DNA from 3 places in the Mesorhizobium sp. P2_E9 genome. Region 1 is predicted to be linked to each of the others. Evidence: riboswitches for the same ligand, from Rfam matches in the RefSeq annotation. Region 1 holds a riboswitch; each other region holds the start of a gene.
What was found. A riboswitch is a leader RNA that binds a small molecule or an ion and turns the genes downstream of it on or off. The one in region 1 is predicted to bind cobalamin.
Positions count from the first base shown of each region.

Region 1 (4,836 bases):
GCCGTGAACAGGAAGGAAACGGCAAGCCCGGCAAGGATCAGCCGTTCCGGCCCTTGCCCCCTCACCCGCGCGACCAGCAGCAGGACAATGCAGGCGGCCAGTATGCCGCCGGTGAAGGCCGCAACCGGCAAGGTCCATATACCAAAGCTGTCGCCAAAGACGGTAATGACGGAAACCGCACCCGCGGCGGCTCCCGACGACAGGCCGAACAGGAAGGGATCTGCAAGATCGTTGCGGGTCACTGTCTGCAGCAGTGCGCCTGTTATGCCGAGGCCGCCGCCGACACACACCGCCAGGATCGTGCGCGGCAGCCTGAGATCAACGACGATCTTGCCGACCGGACCCGACACCTGGTGCTCATTCAACCCGACGGCATGGCCAAGGGCGGCAATGACGTCGGTCAGTGGGATCAGTGTCGAACCATAGGCGATCGACAGCAGCACAAGAGCGGCGACCGCCACCGCGCCCGCCGCCATGGCCAGCGCGAATGCCTTGTGCCCTGAAAGCGCGCCGGATTCATGCCCGGGGGCAAATAGCATCAGAACGCTTCCGGATGCATCGCCTTGGCGATCTTGGCGATCGCCTCGATGTTTGCCGGTCCGGGCGTCAATTCGGCATAGCGAAGGGCCACGAAGCGCTCGTTCTTGACCGCGTCGGTTTCCTTCATGGCCGGATGCGCTTTAAGGAAATCGAGCAATTTCTTGTAGCCGCCGCCATCCTGGTAATCGAGCAGGATGAGGAATTGCGGATTGCGCGACGCTACCGTTTCCCAGTCGGTATTGCCCCAGCTGGTGTCCATGTCGGCCATGATGTTGTCACCGCCAGCGGCGGTGATCATGGCGCTGGGAATAGCAAATTTTCCGGCGGTGAACGGCTTGTCCTCGCCTGAGTCATAGAGGAACACCCGCGTCCCCTTGGCGCTGCCGACTTTGGCGGTGATGTCAGCCAGTTGCGCCTTCCAGCCGGCAACAAGCTTCTCCGCTTCGGCGTCCTTGCCAAAAATCTTGCCCAGCTTTTCGACGTCGCCATAGAGCAGGTCCATCGAAGCGGCGGGCCGGTTCTTGTCGAGATGGACGCAGCTTTCGGTCAGCACCAGCGTCTTGATGCCGTGCGGGGCGAGCGTGTCGGGCGTCACGTCGCCGCCCGGCTTCATACCATAATACCAGCCGGCGAAGAAGAAATCGGGCTCGACCGCGACAAGGTTTTCGAGCGTCGGGTATTTTGGCGCCAGTTCGGGAACAGAACCCTGCTCGGCCTTGAATTCGGGGCCGACCTTGTACCATCCGGTGATGCCGGTCAGGCCGACGATCGACGGCTGCAGCTTCAGCGCGAAGGCCATCTCGGCCATGTTGAGATCGTGGATGACGGCGCGCTTGGGCGGTGCGTCGAAGGTCAGCGGCTTGCCGCAGCTATCTACCGTGACCGGGAAGGCGAAGGTTGTCGAGGCCAGCAGCGACAGGACGAGCGACAAAGCGAGACGTTTCACGGATTTTGCTCCTTGGTTGAACAGTGGCGGATCAGGGATGGTTTTGATCAGGATGGCGGCGCGGCGCGGTTCGGAACATCGAACACCGTCAGTTCGCGGTCCTCGGTGGGATGGCGCAGGCGAAACACGTCGACGCCGAAAATCTCGCGGATCAGCTGTTGCGTCAGCGCTTCGCGCGGTGCCGCCAGCGCATGCAGCCGGGCTTCGTGCATCACCGCGACCCTGGTGGCGAAGGGCGCCACCAACGCCAGATCGTGCAGCACGGCAATTACCGTCATGCCGAAGCCGGCCACAAGTTCGAGAAGCTCACCGCGGGCGCGCGGGTCGAGATGGTTGGTCGGCTCATCGAGGAACAGCACTTTCGGTTGCTGTGCGATGGCGCGCGCCAGCTGGGCGCGTTGGCGTTCCCCGCCCGACAGCGAGCCGATGCTGCGGCCAAGCAGCGGCAACAAGCCGGTCCGGCGCAGCGCGTCCACGACAATGTCGCGTTCCTCGCTCCTGCGCCTCAGGCCGGCATGCGGGACGCGGCCGAGTTCGACATAGTCGATCACCGCCAGCCGCGGATCCGGCTGGTCGGTCTGGCCGACGACGGCGATGTGCAATGCCCGTTCGGCCGTCGAGATCCTGTCCAGGCGGCGCCCGCCAAGCTTCACCTCGCCGGAACTTGGCCTGAGCATGCCGGACAGCATGCGCAGCAGCGTCGTCTTGCCGGCGCCGTTGGGGCCGATGATGGCGAGGCGATCGCCAGCGGCAACCGACAGGCTGACCGCATCGACCAGAGCCCGGCCATTTGCCGTGGCGCTGAGGTCGCGCGCTTCGAGGAGCGGCGTTGTCATCGGCCGTCCCCCGGAGGCTTGCCCAGTGCCGGGATGCGGGCCAGCGTCTTGCCGGCCAGTCGCGGTGGACGTTGTCCGGAATTGCACCAGCCGTCGGCGAGCGAGGCGTAAAGCCTGGCAAATCGCACGAGATCGCCGGCGTCGGCCTCGGCGTTGATAGAGCCGAAGAGATAAGCGGCCTTGCCCGGCGCCTGGACGGCCACCGTCAACGGCCGCGCGCAGCCCGCCATGCATTCAACGCCTTCGACCGTGAAGCCGTGCGCCACGGCCGGTTCATTGTGGGCGGAGAGCCGGGAACGCAAATCGTTGCACAAGGCTTCGCCCGACCTGACCCCGGTCGGGACGTCACGGCAAAGCGTGCACACGATGATGCGATGATCGTTGGCGCCGTCCAACTTTCCGTCACTTTCCAAAACTGGCGACGGAAGGATGTTGGCGAGCCGGCCGACAAGACCGACGTCCACGTTTCCTCCCGGCACACCCCGTCCGGTCAACTCAGTGATGGCAGGTCTCCTGGCTCGCGGGTCTCGGCGCAATCCTGCCTTCCCAGCCTTGCCGGCCAGTGGCATGTCGGATCTTGCTCACCGCTTACAGTTGCGGGGGCAGCCACGGTCTCGATCCCTCGCGGATCTCACCGTGTTCCCTTTCACCCCTTGCCTTTCGGCGCGGGGACCATCACCGGGCCATGGTAGTTTTGCCCCGGGCGCATCGCAACGATTCTTTTCGACCGGACCTGTCACCATCTCGGCACCGGCCTGCGACCTCATCAGATAGGGGCGTGCAATATCTCCGTCTGTAATGTAATAACAGAACTGATACGAGATATCCTCCGCCGCTGTCAATCCCTTGCCACCGCGAGCTGCCGGTGAGGGTTGCCAACGCAGACGGGGCGGAGTTCGCGTGAACCCCGCCCCGGATCGGATAGTCTGCAGGCAGACGTGCTTACTTACCTGACAGCTGCTTGGCGTTCTCGGGCGTGATCGCTGTCGTCTCGACAGTGACCGTCGTATCCACCGAAGTGGCGCAATCGAGCAAGATCTTCTTCGACATCTCGATCGCTTCCTTCGCACCCGTCGGGTAGGTGAAGGTCGCCGCCCAGTCACCCTTGGCGACGGCTTCGATGCCGCCTGCCGGGCCTGGCAAGCCATCAGTACCGATGATCTTGACGTCCTTGCCGGCACCCTTGGCGGCGAGCAGCGCGCCGGCCGCCATCATGTCGTTCGAGGCGTAGAGCACCTTGATGTCGGGATGCGCCTGCAACATGGCCGAGAAAGCGGTCTGGGCTTTATCCGGCACCCAGTCGGCAGCCTGCTCGGCAACGACCTGGATCTTGGCATTCTCCTTGACGCCGTCCTTGAAGCCATTCAGCCGCTCGACGGCCGGCGTGGAGCTTGGCAGTCCTTCGAGCACCGCTGCTTCGCCGCCCTCCGGCAGCAAGGTCTTGGCGGTGTATTTGCCCGCTTCGAGCGCGATCTTATAGTTGTCGCCGCCGATAAAGGCGGTGTAGTCCTTGCCGGGGTCGCCGACCGTCTTGCGGTCAAGTTCAATGACCGGAATTCCGGCATCCATGGCGCGCTTCACCGCCGGCGTCAGCGGTGCCGCCTCGAAGGGCGAGATCAGCAAGAGATCGACCTTCTGGGTGATGAAGTTGTCGACCTGCGAGGTCTGCGTGTTGACGTTGCCGGCGCCGTCGGCGATCTGCAGCGTGAAGCCCGGCACTTCCTTGGCCGCCGCCGTCAGCTCGTCATTGACATGCTGTCGGTAGGGCTCGGCATTGTTCGCCTGCGAAAAGCCGATGATGAACTGGCCGTCCTTGGCACAGGCCTTGACCAGCGGGTCGGCGGCCTGAGCGGCTCCGGCAATGCACAGGCCGGCGCCTGCCAGAAGGGCGACCTGAAGGGCGCGCCTTGTTCCTTGTCTTGTGGTTTTCATACTTACTCTCCTCCTCGTCGGGCCCGGGGCCAGACCTTGGTTTGACTGCCTTCCAAATGCTGCCGTCTTCCTCCTAACGACCCAAACCCTCGCGGCGGCGAACGAGGGATTGAATGACTGCCGCCAGCACGATGATCGCGGCGGTCGCGAGCAGTTGTATGGCGGGTGTGATGTTGTTGAGCTGAAGGATGTTGGCCAGCGCGCCGAGCATGATGGTGCCGGCCACGGTGCCGACCATCGAGCCGGCGCCGCCGAACAAGCTGGTGCCGCCGATGACCACGGCGGCGATCGCGGTGAGCTCATAGCCCATGCCGTCATTGGCGCTGCCGAAATTGAACTGGCCGGCATGAACGATACCGGCAAGAGCGGCGGCAAAGCCGGTGATGGCATAGACCGAGATCTTGACCATCGACACCGGCACGCCGGAAATGCGCGCCGCGCGCTCATTGCCGCCGACGGCAAAGACATAGCGGCCGAAGCGCGTGGTGTTGAGCACGATCGTGGCGATCGCGGCGAAGACGATGAAGACGATGGTGGCGACCGGCACGGTGTTGTGGAACAGCCGCTCGCCGAGGATCGCAA
Region 1 covers NZ_JBFUET010000001.1:150,543-155,378, reverse strand. The annotation lists gene AC1D05_RS00850 (FecCD family ABC transporter permease) at 1-539, opposite strand, end outside; gene AC1D05_RS00845 (ABC transporter substrate-binding protein) at 539-1,486, opposite strand; gene AC1D05_RS00840 (ABC transporter ATP-binding protein) at 1,534-2,322, opposite strand; gene AC1D05_RS00835 (DUF1636 family protein) at 2,319-2,717, opposite strand; cobalamin riboswitch at 2,809-3,014, opposite strand; gene AC1D05_RS00830 (substrate-binding domain-containing protein) at 3,265-4,254, opposite strand; gene AC1D05_RS00825 (ABC transporter permease) at 4,328-4,836, opposite strand, start outside.

Region 2 (4,836 bases), on a different contig from region 1:
CTTGGCGTTGCGGCCGGTAACGACAACATGCAGGCCTTCTCGACGGGCCTTCAGCGCTGCAACCACCTTGTCGAGGTCGAGATAGTCATAACGCAGCGCGATGTTGAGTTCGTCGAGCACGACAAGGCTGATCGAGGGATCTGCGATCAACTCCAGCGCCTTGGCCCAGGCAGCTTCCGCCGCCGCGATATCGCGCTTCAGATCCTGCGTTTCCCAGGTGAAGCCCTCGCCCATCGCGTGCCAGACGACGCGGTCGCCGAAGGCGGCGAAAGCATCCTTCTCGCCCGTGTGCCACTTGCCCTTGATGAACTGGACAACACCGACGCGCTTGCCGTAGCCGAGCATTCTGAGCGCCAGGCCGAAGGCGGCCGTCGTCTTGCCCTTGCCCGGGCCGGTGTTGACGATCAGCAGCCCCTTCTCAACCGTCTTGCTCGCCACCTCCGCATCCTGCACCGCCTTGCGCTTGGCCATCTTGGCGCGATGGCGCTCTTCATCCTTGTCGTCGATGTCGGTCATCTCATTTCACCTTGAGCGGCAACCCCGCCACCATCAGCAGCACCGTGTCGGCAATCGCCGCGACCTGCTGGTTGAGCCGTCCGGCGTCATCACGAAAACGGCGCGCCAGGGCATTGTCCGGCACGATGCCTTGGCCGACTTCATTGGAGACCACGAACCACGGCCCGCGCGGCCGCGACAGCACATCCGCCAGCCGCCGGCATTCCAGCTCGAGAGCGTGATCGGCCAGCATGTGATTGGTCAGCCACAGCGTCAGGCAGTCGACAAGCACCGGCTGATTGTCGGGCAACGCCTCGAGCGCCCCGGCAAGATCGAGCGGTGCGTCGACGGTTATCCAGCCCTCGCCGCGCCGCGAGCGATGCAGCGCGATGCGTTCACGCATCTCGTCGTCATAGGCTTCAGCCGTGGCGATATAGGTCCATGGTGACGGCAACGCCGTCGCCAGGGTTTCGGCGTGCGCGCTCTTGCCGGAGCGCGCGCCGCCGATGATGAAGGTCAGCGAGCTTCGATCAGGCAAAGCTGTCGCGCAGGCTGGTCGCGGTGCCGGTGAAGCGTCCGCGCACCACGCCGACGACAGCGCCAAGCACCAGCCAGAACACCAGATTGGTCACCGTCACCGCCACCACGAACTGGTGGTGCAGGCCTTCCGGGATCGGTGTCTCGAAGCTGTCGGGCTGTGGCGCGCCGACAATGTGCGGGGCAACGATCAGCGCCACGCCAAGGATGGCCAGCGGCAGCGACTTGCGGAACGCGATCAGGCCGAGCCCGATGGCGGTCGCGACCACGGTTGCCACCCACCAGATCTGGCGCTGCGTGAGGTCGGCTGCCGGCATGGCCGGCAGTTCCGGCGGCAGGCCGAGGCCCGGCGCCAGGGTGAACACGGCAAAGCCGGCCAGCCCCCAGAACACGCCCTGGCGCCAATTGCCGATGCCGCCGGCGAATTCCGAAACCGCGACCAGGATCAGCGCGAAGCCAATGCCGGTGACGACGTTGGAGACGATGTTGAAGGCAAAGCGCTCGAAGCCATCGGCCGGCGCCCAGCCCTCGTCTTCGGCCGGAGCAGCAGCCTCAGCCGGTGCCGGGGTCGCGGCGCTCATGGTATTTGATGCCGCCGGTGCGGCGGAGCTCATTGCGTTGCCACTGGCGGTATCAGTCGGCGCCGCGGCGTGCTCATGCTTGTGGCCGCCTTCGGCCTGTTCGTAGACTTCCGCCTTGAGGATCAGCGGCACCGTGGCATAGGCCTGCATGCAGGCGAGGACGACGCCGGCCACGAGCCCTGCGATCGCCGCGATGAACACGACGTTGCGAAACAGATTCATGATGTCAGATCCTCGTCAGTGGCAGGGAAACGCCATCGAATGCCGGTTGTCATGACCGGCATTGTGGACCGCATCGATATGCGAGAAGCCGACAAAGCCGATGATGAAGGTGCCGAGCAGCGCGGCGAGCGCCAGCTGCATGAAGCGCGACTGCGAGGAGACGGAGGCGCCGAGGGAGACGGAAGCGGTAGTCATATCTTGTCCTTTCACCCTCCACCCGAGGGCCTGTCAGTTTTGCCGTCGTCGGCAGGTCTCCTGGCTCGCGGATCAGCGCCCTTCTCCACCTTCCCGAAGACGAATCTTCAGTGGCATATGGAGAGGACTACCGCACACAGTTGCGGGGGCAGCCACGGCATTGGGCAACAAACGAGCCCGAACCGCATTCCCTCTTGGCTCCAAAACGGAACCGACGACTTGCGCGACTATAGGGAAAATCACGACACGCGGCAAACCAAATTCCGCCGGCAAACAGCGCGATTGCGCCATGCCGGCAACACCCGCATGGTTCTCGGCACAACAATTGACAATTGCACTGGCCGGGTGTCGGCTGGCGCCCTCACAGGAAGCCAGCCATGCAGCCCATTGCCAGCGAGCGCGATCCCTATAACGGCCTGACCCGGGCCGAGCCGACGCTACCCTCGTCGGCCTATTGGGATGCGGCAGCCTATCAACGCGACCTTGATGCTATCTGGTATAAAAACTGGCTGCTCGTCTGTCGCGAGGCCGATCTGGCCCAGCCGCTCGCCTTCCGCCGATTCCGCATCGGCACGCAGGACATCATCGTGCTGCGCGACGACACCGGCGAGTTGCGCGCCTTCCACAACACCTGCCGGCATCGCGGCTCGCAGCTTTGCCAGGAAAGCGAAGGCAGGCTGAAGGCGCGGCTGATCACATGCCCCTATCACGCCTGGTCCTATTCGCTGCGCGGCGATCTCGTGCGCGTGCCGTCGAAATCGCTGCCTGACGGCTTCGACAAGGCCCACCACCCGCTCTATCGCGTCGCGCTGTCGGTGTGGCGCGGCTTCGTCTTCATCAATTTGCAGGAGGACGCAGCCGGCTCGGCACACGCATCCTTTGATCCCGCCTCCGGCAATCTCGGCAACTGGCCGTTGGAAACGCTGGTCTCAGGCCATGTGCTGCGCAAGGTGATGAACTGCAACTGGAAGATTTTTTGGGAAAACTTCAACGAGTGCCTGCATTGTCCGGGCGTCCATAAGGATCTGTCGCGGCTGGTGCCGATCTATGGCCGCGGCCTGATGAGCCGGCATGACGATCCCGAATGGACGCGCCACGCCGACAATGACGCGCCGGAGTTTTCCGGCGGCCTGCGCGCCGGCGCCGAAACCTGGTCACGCGATGGCCAGACGCATGGGCCGGTCTTCTCGGGGTTGACGCCAGCCGAACATGCCGCCGGCCAGACCTATGCCACCAGCCTGCCCTCGATGTTCATCGTCGGTCATGTCGACTATGTCAGGACCGTGCGCCTGGTGCCGCTCGGCCCGGAGCAGACCGAACTTGTCGCCGAATGGCTGTTCGCGCCCGAGGCGCTGGCCACGACCGACATCGACAACATCGTCGCTTTCTGCACACAGGTGCTGGAAGAGGATGCGGCGATCTGCGAGGTCAACCAGAGGGGCCTGCGCTCGATGCGCCACGAAGCCGGCGTGCTGATGCCAGAGGAGTACGACCTGCACCGCTTCCACAACTGGGTGCGCGAGCGGCACGCAGCGCTTTTGCCGTGATCCTCACAGCGATTTCGGCAGGTAACGCCAGGTCACGAAGCCGCATACGGCGGCCAGCAGGCTGAGCGTGATGAACACCGAGCCCAGTCCGAAGAAGGCCAGAACCACCGAATAGACCAAGGGCGGCGTCAGCTCGGAAAAATCGAGATAGGTGCGATAGACCGCCGCCATCTGCGCCCGCTCATAGGAGCGCACCGAGCGCATGAAGGCGGTCGAACCCAGCGCGTCGAGCGCGATGGTGAAGAACGCGCCACCAAGCAGGAAAGCGCCGGTCAGCAGCGGCGCACTCGCTCCCACCGTGCCCGCCGCCAGCAGCATCGCCGACATGGCGAAATAGGCAAAGGTCATGGTCTTGCGGCCGCCAAAGCGCTTGCCCGCCTTGCCCCAGAAGATCGCCATGAACAGCAGCGCATTGCCGGCCGAGACCAGCAGGCCGCCGGCCAGCTTCCCCTCGCCGGTGATCACCATGAACAGCGGCCCATAGACGAAGAAAGTCGTCCAGAAACAGGAGCGGCCGAAGGCGATCAGCCAGGCCAGCCTCAACCTCGGCTGCGCGACGAAACGGCCGATATTGGCGAGCGGATTGGCCGGCCGGGTCTTGCCGGGCCGGATCGACTGGTTGTCGCCCAGCCGATAGGCCCAGAACAGGGCCAGCAGGGCCAGCGCGAACACTGCCACCGCGCCATGCGCGGCATAGATGCCGAAGCGCGTGTAGAGGAAGATGCCAAGCGTCGGCCCGCCGGTCCAGGCGAACATCGACCATGCCATGCGCAGCGATTCGGCCTGCATGAAGTCGGTCTTGCGGATGTGGTCCATGATGTAGAGGTTGAGCGTGATCGACAGCGCGCTGGCGCCCATGACGCGGCACAGCATGCCCGCCAACTGCCCGGCCAGCGTGTGCGTGACGAAGAACAGCGAGCCGATGGCGAGCAGGCAGGCGCCTGCGGTGTAGACCCAGCGCCGGGCAAAGCGGCGGATCAGCATCGGCATGAACAACGTCACCGACAGGCCGAGCAGCGCCACGATGGTGTAGAGGATCGAGACGATCTGCTCATTGTGCAGGATTTCGTAGGCCTGGATCGGGATGACGCTCGACACTGTGGCGCGGGCGAAGGATTCGACCGCATAGAGCGAGGCGAAGGTGCGCGCATCCGCGGCCTTGAGGGCCGGGAGCCAGATCGGGTGGCGCACATGGGTGGACATTGCTTCCCCAAAGCAGAATCACCGCTCAAATCTGCCGCGCTCAGTCCCGGGCGATT
Region 2 covers NZ_JBFUET010000003.1:166,947-171,782, forward strand. The annotation lists gene cobO (cob(I)yrinic acid a,c-diamide adenosyltransferase) at 1-516, opposite strand, end outside; gene cobU (bifunctional adenosylcobinamide kinase/adenosylcobinamide-phosphate guanylyltransferase) at 518-1,033, opposite strand; gene AC1D05_RS06840 (CbtA family protein) at 1,026-1,835, opposite strand; gene AC1D05_RS06845 (CbtB domain-containing protein) at 1,851-2,030, opposite strand; cobalamin riboswitch at 2,064-2,261, opposite strand; gene AC1D05_RS06850 (aromatic ring-hydroxylating oxygenase subunit alpha) at 2,408-3,577, shown strand; gene AC1D05_RS06855 (MFS transporter) at 3,581-4,780, opposite strand.
Region 2: linked by a shared signal. The riboswitch ahead of AC1D05_RS06845 (CbtB domain-containing protein) and the one ahead of AC1D05_RS00835 (DUF1636 family protein) in region 1 are both predicted to bind cobalamin.

Region 3 (4,836 bases), on a different contig from region 1:
AGCTTGCGCTCGGCGCGAGGCGTGTCCTGCAAACGGATGAACGCCGCCACACGGTCCGCCACCTGCGTCACGCGATCCGGTTCCGGCCGGTTGGCGAAGGCGCGGTGGCCAAGTGCTGGATCGACATCGCTCTCGCCCTTGAAGGAAATGGCGCCAGCCAAGATGCGGCCGTCGAGTTCAGGCAGCACGACATGCATGGCGAGGTCGGCGGGCGCCAGGCCGCGCTGGTTGTTCTCCCAGACGTCGCGGCGGGTGGTGGCGACGATGACCTGGAAGACGGGGACGCCGGCACGGTCGAACAGGGTTTCGACGCCGGGTTCGGCGCCGGAGGCGAAGGCGGTCGCGGTGATGATGGCGGCGGGGTTCATGGATGCGATGGCGGTTTCCACGAAGGCCAGCGAGGTCGGGTCTTTCAGGCTGGAGACGAAGATCGGGACCGGGGCGATACCGCGTTGGCGCAGCGCTTCAAAAAGGGCGTCGACGGGCGCGACATCGGCGGCGAGCAGCATCGAGCGATAGAACAGGATTGGCACGACCTTTCCCTCCCCCTCGAGGGGAGGGTGGCCCGAAGGGCCGGGTGGGGTCGGTACGACCGGGCGCGACGTTTCTTCGAGTCGGCGCGTTTCGGAGAGGACCCCACCCCCGGCCTGCGGCCGGACCCTCCCCTCGAGGGGGAGGGGGACGACACCGCGTGTGGGTTCGTAGTAGCCAGCTTTTGGCACTGCGACCGGCTCAACAGTTTCCGCCTGCGCCCCCGCCAACCTTCCGAGCCTCTGCACCAGCGCGCTCATATTGGCCGGGCCGCCCTCGCGGAAATAACCGAGCAGTGCGTCCAGCTCTTCGCGCGGTAGCGTCGAGGCTTCGATCAGCCTGAGATCCTCGTCGTGGCTTTCGCCGGGAAGCAGCGCCAGTTTTATCCCGCGGTCGCGGGCGATGGCGGCAAGCTGGTCGCAGCCATAGCGCCACCAGTCGTAGCCGCCGAGGATGCGCACCAGGATGATCTTGGCGTGGCGGGCGACACTGTCGATCCAGAGGTCGACGGACATGGGATGGCGCAGGTCGCGTAGCGCTGCCAGTCGCATCGAGGGTAGGCGGCCGGCATCCGCCTTCCACGCGGCCGCCAAGCCGGCGAGATCGCTGTCGGTGAAGGACAGGGCCACGATATCCGCCGGCGTCTGCCGCAGATCGACCGGCTCGGCGAGATCGTCGAGCGAGGCGGAGGTCGTGGTGAGGATGTGCATCGCGGCCCGTGTCTGAAATCAGCCGGCGAGTATACGCTCGATCGCCGGGCGGTTCAGCCCCTTGAGGCCGATGACGACGAGGCGCGAGCGGCGGTCGTCCTCAGCCGTCCAGGCGCGGTCGTAGTAATGGTTGACGCGCGGGCCGACCGCCTGCAGGAGGAGCCGCATCGGCTTGCCGCCGACCTCGACGAAGCCTTTCACGCGCAGCACGTTTTCCTGTTCGGCGGCGGTGGCGACGCGCTTTGCCAGCTCGTCCGGATTGGCGATCGAGGCAATGTCGACGATGAAGGTGTCGAAATCGTCATGCTCGTGGTCGAATGCGCCGTCATGATGGGACTTGCGGTTCTCGATATCGTCCTCGACGGCGAGACCGAGCCCGAGCAGCACGGAAGGATCGACCTTGCCGTGCGAGGTCGGGACGATTTTTACCGCGCGGGCGGAGTGTTCGCCAATGATGGCGTTGGCACGCGCCGAACCGGCAGCGTCCATCAAATCGCTCTTCGACAGGATGATCAAATCGGCACAAGCGATCTGATCCTCGAACACTTCCTCGACCGGGTCGTCATGGTCGAGGCTGTCATCCCCGGCGCGCTGCGCCTGCAGGGCATCCATGTCGTTGGCGACACGGCCTTCGGCCAGTGCCGGGCCATCGACAACCGCAATGACGCCATCGACGGTCACACGGCTCTTCACCGTCGGCCACTGGAAAGCCTGGACCAGCGGCTTGGGCAGAGCGAGGCCCGAGGTCTCGATCAGGATATGGTCGACCTTCGGCGTCAGCGACAGGATCTTGTCGAGCGCCGGCACGAAATCATCGGCCACGGTGCAGCAGATGCAGCCATTGGCCAGTTCGACGATGTTTTCCTCGGGGCAGGTGTCGATGCCGCAGCCTTTCAAAATCTCGCCGTCGATGCCGATGTCGCCGAACTCGTTGACGATGATCGCAATGCGCTTGCCGCCGGCATTTTCCAGGAGATGGCGGACCAGCGTCGTCTTGCCGGCGCCGAGAAAGCCGGTGACGACGGTGCAGGGAACACGGGAGACGGAAGCGGTCATGGTTAGTCCTTCAGCATGTCGAGAGGTGGAATGCGGGCAACGAGGCCGCGCTTGAGGGAATCAGGCCGGCCGCGCCATGGGATGAGGCCGTCGGTCGAGGTGGCGAAGAGCTTTGCGCCGGTGACGAGGTCGGCGCCGCTGGTCGCGGTCAGGTCGCCGAAGACGTAGCTCCAGCAGCCATCGCGCAGGATGGCAGCACTGAGGCGGCGCTTGCAATTGCCGAGGCATTCGACCGTGCGGACGCGGATCGTGTCGGCCGCTGCGGCTTGGCGCGTATCTTCGGCCAAAAGTTCGCCGGCACGGGGATGGGCATCCGAGCCGGATTCATCGCGGCAGGAGGCGCAGACGATAACGGTGACGCCGGCCAAAGCATCGCTGTTGGCGGACGAAATATCCGCTGTGCCAGCCGAAAAACTGCTGTTCTGGTCCAAAAACCGGGCTCCTTGCCCGGAAACCCGCCGGGCGATCGGATACTTCTGTCGCAGACGGCAGGTCTCCTGGCTCGCGCGTCATCGCCTTCGGTAGCCGCCTTCCCGGGAACCTCCCAGTGGCTTTCGGCCTTGGCTCTTCGCTTACAGTTGCGGGGACAGCCGCGGATTTGAGATCGAAATCCCGCACCGCATTCCCTCTTAGCCCTTGCCGTTGCGGGCAAGGGACCGTCTGGACCGGATTTAGGCTTTTGCAGGCGGCGGTGTCAACGCGCGGCTACGACACCGCGATGTCGGCCAGCGCCGGACCCAGATCTCCGGCCGGCGTCACTTCCATGCGTTCAAGGCCAAGCCAGCGCTGCATCTGCTTCAATTCCTCGAACAGTTGCGCGGCGGTTTCAGGCGGCGCGCCCGGCTCGGGGTAGGCCGCGTGCACGCGCAGGATGCTCGCCGGCCGGTCGGCCCTAAGATCGACGCGCGCCACGATCCGGTCGCCGAGCAGGAAGGGCAGGACGTAATAGCCATATTGCCGCTTCTCGGCCGGTGTGTAGATCTCGATGCGGTAGTGGAAATCGAACAGCCGCTCCGAGCGCGATCGTTCGAAGACGACCGGATCGAACGGCGCCAGCAAGGCGCGGGCCTCGATTTTTCGGGGCAGGCGCGCGTCCTTATAGAGGTAAGCCGGCTTGTCCCAGCCTTCGACACGCACCGGCACCAGTTCGCCGGTCTCGACCAATTCCTCCAGCCGGCCCTTCATGTCGGCCGGCGACAGGCGGAAATAGTCGCGCAAATCGCCTGATGTCGCGATGCCGTGGGCGCGGGCTGAAATGCGCAGCAATTCGCGATGCGCGTCCTCGGTCGCCGGCACCGGAAGGTCGAGGATCGCCTGCGGCAGCACCCGCTCGGGCAAGTCATAGAAGCGCTCGAAGCCGCGACGGTGCGCCGTGGTGATGCGTCCGGCCCAGAACAGCCATTCGAAGGCGTGCTTGGCATGGCTCCAGCCCCACCAGCCGCCCGAGCCTTTCTGACCTTCCAGAGCCGAAGCAGCGATCGGACCGCGCGCGACGACCTCGCGGTAGATCTCTTCTATATAGGCGGCGTGCTCGCGGCCCCACTTGGCCAGCCCCAGATACATTTCGTCGCCTTGCGCGGCGCGCTGCATGCGCCAGCGCATCAGCGGGTAGGTCTCGACCGGCAGGAACGAGGCCTCGTGCGCCCAGTATTCGAACACCGTGCGCTTGCGCGTCACCGCGGCATTGTCGAGCAAAGCGAGCGGGTAGGGGCCAAGCCGCGAATAAAGCGGCATATAATGAGCGCGCACCACGGCGCTGACGGAATCGATCTGCAGCAGGCCGGTGCGAGAGAGAACGCGGGCGAAGTGGCGGCGGTCGGGTGTGCCATTTGGGCGCGGATCGAGAAATCCTTGAGCGGCGAGCGCGATGCGCCGGGCGGCGGCAAGCGAGATCTTTTCCTTCATTCGGATGCGACTCTTATGGCTCGTTGACCGTCATACAGACGGGTGATTCCGGGCCATGCTAGCAGGGTTTTGGCGGTAACCCTGTCAGGAGAGAAAAGTGGAGTAGAAAACGAAGGAAATCAAACAGGAGCGTATCGGATCAGTTTCTTCGGATATGCCGTCCAGCACTGCGTTTTGAACAAGGTTTGACTTGCTTCGCTGGAAGTGCTGCGCTAACCCTCGCCGCGTTGCAGCATAGGCCCCTTAAAACGGTTCAGCGGTTAAACTGTCACGCTTCCGCATTAAGGTCCGGTGCTGTAATCAAAGTGGATTGGCGCCAACGGAAAACCGCTGCATGAACGCACTCCTCAGTTCATACCTGCCCATCGTCCTGTTCATCGGCGTGGCTCTGGTCGTCGGCTTGGCGCTGCTGGCTGCACCGTTCCTGGTGGCCTACCGCAATCCCGATCCCGAAAAGCTTTCCGCTTACGAGTGCGGTTTCAACTCGTTCGACGACGCCCGCATGAAATTCGACATCCGTTTCTACCTGGTGTCGATCCTGTTCATCATCTTCGACCTGGAAGTGGCCTTCCTGTTTCCTTGGGCCGTATCCTTCTCGAAGATCGGCATGCTCGGTTTCTGGTCGATGATGGTG
Region 3 covers NZ_JBFUET010000003.1:212,132-216,967, reverse strand. The annotation lists gene AC1D05_RS07075 (cobaltochelatase subunit CobN) at 1-1,241, opposite strand, end outside; gene cobW (cobalamin biosynthesis protein CobW) at 1,260-2,297, opposite strand; gene AC1D05_RS07065 (DUF1636 family protein) at 2,300-2,728, opposite strand; cobalamin riboswitch at 2,768-2,973, opposite strand; gene AC1D05_RS07060 (winged helix-turn-helix domain-containing protein) at 3,003-4,202, opposite strand; gene AC1D05_RS07055 (NADH-quinone oxidoreductase subunit A) at 4,537-4,836, shown strand, end outside.
Region 3: linked by a shared signal. The riboswitch ahead of AC1D05_RS07065 (DUF1636 family protein) and the one ahead of AC1D05_RS00835 (DUF1636 family protein) in region 1 are both predicted to bind cobalamin.